3 regions of the Bradyrhizobium sp. PUT101 genome follow, and region 3 is predicted to be linked to each of the others. Evidence: riboswitches for the same ligand, from Rfam matches in the RefSeq annotation. Region 3 holds a riboswitch; each other region holds the start of a gene.
What was found. A riboswitch is a leader RNA that binds a small molecule or an ion and turns the genes downstream of it on or off. The one in region 3 is predicted to bind cobalamin.
Positions count from the first base shown of each region.

Region 1: it holds a riboswitch for cobalamin, as region 3 does, so the genes downstream of both, ACSHT2_RS04270 (TonB-dependent receptor) here and ACSHT2_RS32335 (energy-coupling factor ABC transporter permease) in region 3, are expected to answer to the same signal.
Region 2: it holds a riboswitch for cobalamin, as region 3 does, so the genes downstream of both, ACSHT2_RS25905 (TonB-dependent receptor) here and ACSHT2_RS32335 (energy-coupling factor ABC transporter permease) in region 3, are expected to answer to the same signal.

Region 1 covers NZ_CP197207.1:877,637-879,832, forward strand. The annotation lists gene ACSHT2_RS04270 (TonB-dependent receptor) at 1-927, opposite strand, end outside; cobalamin riboswitch at 1,042-1,254, opposite strand; gene ACSHT2_RS04275 (hypothetical protein) at 1,349-1,606, opposite strand; gene ACSHT2_RS04280 (hypothetical protein) at 1,877-2,089, opposite strand.
Region 2 covers NZ_CP197207.1:5,367,110-5,369,305, forward strand. The annotation lists gene ACSHT2_RS25905 (TonB-dependent receptor) at 1-1,313, opposite strand, end outside; cobalamin riboswitch at 1,421-1,616, opposite strand.
Region 3 covers NZ_CP197207.1:6,784,745-6,786,940, forward strand. The annotation lists gene ACSHT2_RS32325 (cobyrinate a,c-diamide synthase) at 1-265, shown strand, start outside; gene cobA (uroporphyrinogen-III C-methyltransferase) at 262-993, shown strand; cobalamin riboswitch at 1,039-1,257, shown strand; gene ACSHT2_RS32335 (energy-coupling factor ABC transporter permease) at 1,295-1,972, shown strand; gene cobF (precorrin-6A synthase (deacetylating)) at 2,019-2,196, shown strand, end outside.

The DNA.
Region 1 (2,196 bases), 1.5 Mb from region 3:
GTCGAGACCGATCGACGGATCCACGGTGCGGCCGCCCGGCAGTCGCAGCTCCTGATTGTCACCGGTGACGGTCAGGAAGGCGGTCAGGCCAGGCATCGTGTAGTTCAGGTTGCCGACGCCGTTCTCCTGGGAATAGCGATTGTTGTCGCGGTAGCCGTCGGTCCTGACGGCATTGCCGTGGAACGAGGTCGACCACGGACCGGAATTGAGCGCGGTCGAGACGTTGCCGAGCCCAGCGTTGAACGAGCCGAAACCGGCCTCGATGCGCGCTGTCGCGGGCGGGCCGCCGACGCCGTTTTTGGTGACGATGTTGATGACGCCGCCAACCGCATTGTCACCATACAGCACTGCACCGGAATTGCCGCGCGTGATCTCGATACGCTCGATGGCATTGAGCGGGATCGTGGAGAGATCCACCTGCGCCATGTCGATGTCGTTCAGCCGCCGTCCGTTGACCAGCACCAGCGTATTGGCCGTGGCGAAGGCACCGAAGCCGCGCAGATCGACACTGGTCTTGGCACCGATCTGGCCGCCATAGAACGTCGTGATCTGGGCGCCCGGTACTTGCGTCGCGATGATCTCGGCCAGCGTTTGCGACGGCGCATGGGCGATGTCTGCGGCCGTGATGATGGTCGTGGCCGCGCCGACGATGCCGTCATTGCCGGCGGCCGCTCCACTGCCCGAGCCGGACGAGCCGGTCCCGCCCGGCGCACCATTCGGGCTCACCCGGCGCCTCACCGCATCGCCATCGCCGGCCGCCCTGGCCCGCGTACGGCTCTGATCGTCAGGCTGGGTCACTTCGACCGGCGGCAGCTGTTCGGCACCGGCCTGCTGCGCGTGGGCGATGGAGGGATCGAGCGAATAGAAGGAAGCGGCCGCAACGATGCCGGCGCAGCAGCGCCTGGCGGCAGTGACAAAACGGGACAAAATCATAACCTCGGCATGACGTCAGTGGCACGTCACAGCGAACGAGGCTTTACGGCGGAGCGATCGATTGCTCCGGTGAAGCTAATGTCTGTACTCCCCGACCGACATCCTCGCGTGTGACCACGGCTGACGGCAGGTCTCCTGGCTCGCGGGTCGTTACCTCTGCGTCGCCTTCCCAGGACCGAAATTCCCAGTGGCATAGGACGAGAGATTCACCGCTTACAGTTGCGGGGGCAGCCATGGCATTGAGAAGATCCCGCCTTGGGACATCTCGCACCACGTTCCCTTTTGATCTCCATGAGGAGAACCGCCAGCGGCCAATCTACGGGGCGCCCAGGCCGGGAGTCAATCGACCGCTGGCATCTTGGCCGCAGACGCGATCGGCCGGCTCCACAACGAATCGAGCAATGCCCTGCGCCGCCTACGTTCGCCCCCGCGGGCGCTGGGCCTGAGCCCAGGCCACAGCGACATCCCGCGGCGGAGCGTCGAGGCGCTTGATCGGCGTCAGTTCGCCGGAGGCCGAGACGATCGCGGTCTCTTCGCGCCGGCAGCGCGTGCAGACGAAACGGACCTCATGCGGGGATGCCGACCAGCTTGAACGTTTCACGTTGGCGGCCATCGGCCAGGCATCGCAATGCGAGCACGATACCAGGAACCGGCCGGGATCGAGCATACCCATTCCATTGGACTCCGCGTCCTGCCCACTGCTTCCAATGACTATCCTATGTGAATCGTTCCGGTGCCTCGGCACCGTCGACGCCACGTTCGCTGGAAGCCTGCGCGCTGCTCGCCGTTCCCACGAGACCTCCGGCGTTGTCGATTTCAAAGCTTGCGAATTTCATCCGATGTCCCCCTGCTCCGATCGACCCTATCAGGTCGAGACGGCGAGGACGATTGGGGAGCCGGGGATCGCGCGTTGCGACGCCTCGCAAGGCAGAAGGTAATCCGCTCAGCGAGCCCCCTTGAGGGTGCAGGATGTCGTGCAGGTGACCGTGGTGCCGCGATCGCACGATCTGCAGGCGTTGACGCACTGGTTCATGTCGCGTGGATTGTAGTTGTAGTTTCGTAGCGGACAGGTCGACGTCGTCGAGCCGGTGATGTCCCGCTCCTGGTCGCAGGCCGCCGTCATGAGCGCGAATATGATCACGGCAACGAAGCGCATGGGACCTGCCCTGTCAGGCACAGCACGATGACACTCGCGAGGTGCGCTGCATCGCAACGAACCCCGGCCACCACGAGCCACCGCCGATCGGCGATGCCCGCGTGCTG
Region 2 (2,196 bases), 1.4 Mb from region 3:
GTGTGAGTAAAATTGATGCGGTTGACGTCGAAGCCCGCCACGAACTCATCGGCCATGCCAAGGACATGCCCACGGAACTTCGCGTCCATGCGGTTGCCGAGCTGCTGCTGATCGTGAAAAATCTCGATATAGCTGGTTCGGTTGATGAGCCCGGTGGCAGGATTGTAGGCGTAGCTTTCGACGTCTTTCCAGTGTCGCTTGGAGTTCAAATAGTAAAGAGTGTTCCGGACCGAGATTCCATCGGTGATCTGCCAATCGGTCTTCACCTGGTTCCAGCTATCCTGGTAGCGGATGTGGCTGTCGCTGACGTTGTAGTTTTTGAAGCGCAGGGATTCATCCAGCCTGCCGTTGATCAGCGGCGTGCCGAAGTAGCGCGACGGGTTGCGGTCACCGTAATCTGTAGACAGCGTCCAGATGACGTCTTCGTTCTGCTTAACCTGAACCACGGCATGAAGTGCGGCATTGGAGGTATTATCGCGATCGACCCAGCCGTCCGACATGTTGCCGGTGGCGGTGATACGATAGGCGACGTCCTTACTCACCGGACCGCCGCTGTCCACCGCGATTCGCCGCGTCATGTTGCTGTCCAGCGACATCTCGGCCTGGTTGCGAGGGATCCACAGCGGCAGTTTCGAAACAATGTTGATGGCGCCGCCGACCGCACCCGCGCCATACATCATCGATGCAGGGCCGCGCAGCACCTCGATGCGCTCGGTCGACCACGTGTCGAACGGAAACGTCACCGTCCCGGCGCCGATATAGAGCTGGGTGCCGTCGTATAGCGTCATGACGGATCCAAGGCCCGTGAAGCCGCGGGTATTGAACGAGACTCCGCCATTGCCCGGTGCCGGGCTCGCCGTGAAGCCGGTGGCGTTTTGCGTCACCGCGTCGAGGATGTTCTGCTGGCCGCGTTCAGAAATGGTTTCGGCCGAGATCACCTCCACGCTGGCCGGCGTCTGCAGTCGCGTCAAGCCGAGTCGGCTACCGGCCGTGCTAGCGCCGGTTAGGTTGAGCGTCGGTGCGGCGAACTCGGGACCCGTCGGGTTGGCAGTCGGAGCACGCGTGTCGGCAGCTACGCCTCGCTGCTGGCGTGAGCGCGCGAGGCGCGTTGCATCGCTACGTCGGGTGCTGCGAGCATTCGGTGGCCTCGCTGGCGGTTGCACCACCACAGGATCGAGCGTCTGGGCCGGCCTTTCGGACTGTGCCCAGCCATCCGTCGACAACACGAGGCAGGAGAATACGAGGCAGGAGAATGCAACTGAACGGAGCAACGCGCGGCGATGCTGTGGCGCGAAGATTGTACGGGAGGTCATCAATAGACTCGCGATAACGTGGCACGTCACCGCGAACGCAGTTTGGCCGCTGCCTCAAGAGGAAGACAGCTCAACACCCACCAGGACACCCCGCCCAATGTGCTCGCGTGTGACCACGACTGACGGCAGGTCTCCTGGCTCGCGGGTCGTTGCCTGTCGCCGCCTTCCCAAGCTCGCAGGCCCAGTGGCGTTTGGCGAAAGGCTCACCGCTTACAGTTGCGGGGGCAGCCACGGCGTTGGGGGATCCCCGCACCGTATTCCCTATTGATCTCCCGAAGGAGAACCGTCGCAGTCACCCTAGTTTTATTTGCGAAGGGCTGTCAACTGGCTGCCCCGAGACAGTTCAGCGCGTCGCACCGTCATCGGCGACGCGCCGATCGTCCACCGGGCGGCGTCGGGCGAAACACCAATCCGCTGTCAACCCCTCTCCTCGAAAATATTCCACTTTACCGAAATTCGGATTTGTCGTATGTGCCGGCCATCCCAGCCCACCAGAGGGGCGGTCGTACGTCGTCACGAACGCGGGCTGGGTTGCGGTGGACGCGGGCGGCGTTAAAGGCGGTTTGTTGCGTGCAGGGCGGGATGAACCTCGTGAGCATGGCGCGGACCGCGAAGACGGACGGCGCCCATGTCCGGCGGAGCCTCTTGGCGAAGCCGGATGGCCTGCGTACGGCGAAACCGTGTGGTCCTGGCCGTCGTTGCTACGGTCAAGCCCTGGCGAAGGCGTCACTCGCGTCAACCGGCGCGATGCCGTGAATTTCGTCGAGGCGAGGGAGGCCAGAAGGAACTCGGCTCCCGGGAGAGCGCGGCATAGGCCGTCAAACCATCGCGCAGGGAAGGCCGGGTTTCGGCTGCCCTGTGTCTCCCCTGTGCATTGCGCGTG
Region 3 (2,196 bases):
GGGCCTGCTTGGCCTCGAGACCAGCTTTGCCAAACGCCGCATGCATCTGGGCTATCGTCTCGCCGAACTGGCTGCGCCGATGCCGGGGCATCAGCCCGGTGCACGCCTGCGCGGTCACGAGTTCCACTATTCGACGATCGTCGCGCAGCCGGATGCGCCGCTCGCGGTCGTGCACGATGCGACGGGCGCCGCCATGGCCGAGACCGGCTCGCGGCGCGGCCACGCCACCGGTACGTTCTTTCATCTGATCGCGGAGGACCGGTGAGAGGATTCGTGTGGTTCATTTCAGCCGGACCCGGCGATCCCGAGTTGCTCACGGTGAGGGGCGCCGCGCGGCTGCGCGAGGCCGACGTCGTGCTCTATGACGACCTCGCCTCCGGCGCGATTCTGGATCTGGCCCGGCCCGGCGCCAATCTCGTCGCGGTGGGAAAACGGGCAGGGCGGCCCTCGACCAAGCAGCACCACGTCAACCGTCTCCTGGTCGACTATGCCGCGACAGGCGCGCGCGTGGTGCGGCTCAAGTCCGGCGATGCCGGCATTTTCGGCCGGCTCGAGGAAGAGCTGGAAACGCTGCGCGAAGCCGGCATCGGCTACGAGATCGTTCCTGGCGTCACATCCGCTTGTGTCGCCGCCGCCCAGGCCGGCATTCCCCTGACCCGTCGGCATACCTCCCGCCGGGTGCAGTTCATCACGGGGGCCGATGTCAGCGGCGAGCTGCCGTCCAATCTGAACTGGGCGGCGCTGGCCGATCCCGAGGCCACGACCGTGGTCTATATGGGCCGGCGCACCTTTCCGGCGCTTGCCGCGAAGTTGATCGCGCACGGCCTCGCCGCAAACACGCCTGCACTGTTTGCCGAATCCCTCGGCCGTCCCGACGAGCGGCTGGTCCGCACCACCATCGCCGAGCTCGCCGAGCAGCTTGCGCGGGGCGGCGCCGCGTCCACGGCGGCCGTGATCCTGATCGGCGCGCTGGCAGGCGATTATCCGTCATGACGGCCGCGGTCGCCCTTCGCCTCTTGACGCCCGGCCCGCGAAAGGCGCACACAGGAGTGGCATGGTGCTCGACGCGGCGCAAAGCGCCGGAGCATAATCGGGAATGGGGGTGGGCGGACCCAGTTGCGGCGCCCAAAACCCCAGCCGCCCCCGCGACTGTAAGCGGTGAGGGGCTCCGAATCGCCACTGGGCCGCAAGGTCCGGGAAGGCCGGAGAACCCAGTGAACCGCGAGCCAGGAGACCGGCCCTGCACGTTTTGAGACCAAGGCCGTCGGGTGTGACGGCAGGAAGGAATTGAGCCATGCATATCGAACCGGGAATCGTCACGGGCGCCAAGCTCGTATTGAGTTACGCAACCGGCATCGCCGCAGGCGGCGTTGCGCTGAAGCTTGCGGCCGAAACCGTTCGCACGCAGGGCGTCGGCTCGTTCGCGGCGCGTACCCTGACCACTACCGGCCTCGTCTTCACCTTCTTCCAGGTCCTGCCGCACTTCCCGGTCGGCGTCTCCGAAGTGCACTTCATCCTGGGCTCGACCTTGTTCCTGCTGTTTGGTGCTGCGCCCGCGGCCTTCGGCCTCGCGTTCGGCCTGCTGCTCCAGGGTCTGTTGTTCGAGCCCGCTGACCTGCCGCAATACGGCATGAATGTCACCACGCTGCTGGTGCCGCTGTTCGCGATCCAGGCCATCGCCACGCGCATTATTTCGCGTAACACCGCCTATGTCGATCTGAAGTACGGTCAGGCGCTGGCGCTGTCGACGACTTATCAAGCGGGTGTTGTCGCCTGGGTGGCGTTCTGGGCGCTCTACGGCTCCGGTTTTGCCATGAGCAACCTCGCCAACATCGCGACCTTCGCGGCCTCCTACGCGCTGGTCATCGTGATCGAGCCGCTGGCAGACCTCGCAGTGCTGGCGCTGGCGAAGTCGCTGCGCGGCGTCACCGCGCCCGGCCTCGTCACTCCGCGCCTGCACAACGCGGCCTGAGAGACAAGCGAACGGGCGGCCGCTGCGGCCGCCCGTCGCGCTCGCGATGCTCACGTTCTCCCTGATAGGCATCGGTTGCGGCGATCCCGAGCAGCTCACGCGCGCCGCGATCGGTGCCATCAACGCGGCCGATCTCGTCATGATCCCGCGCAAGGGGGCTGCCAAGTCCGATCTCGCTGATCTCCGGCGAACGATCTGCGCGGACGTGCTCACCAGCGACAAGA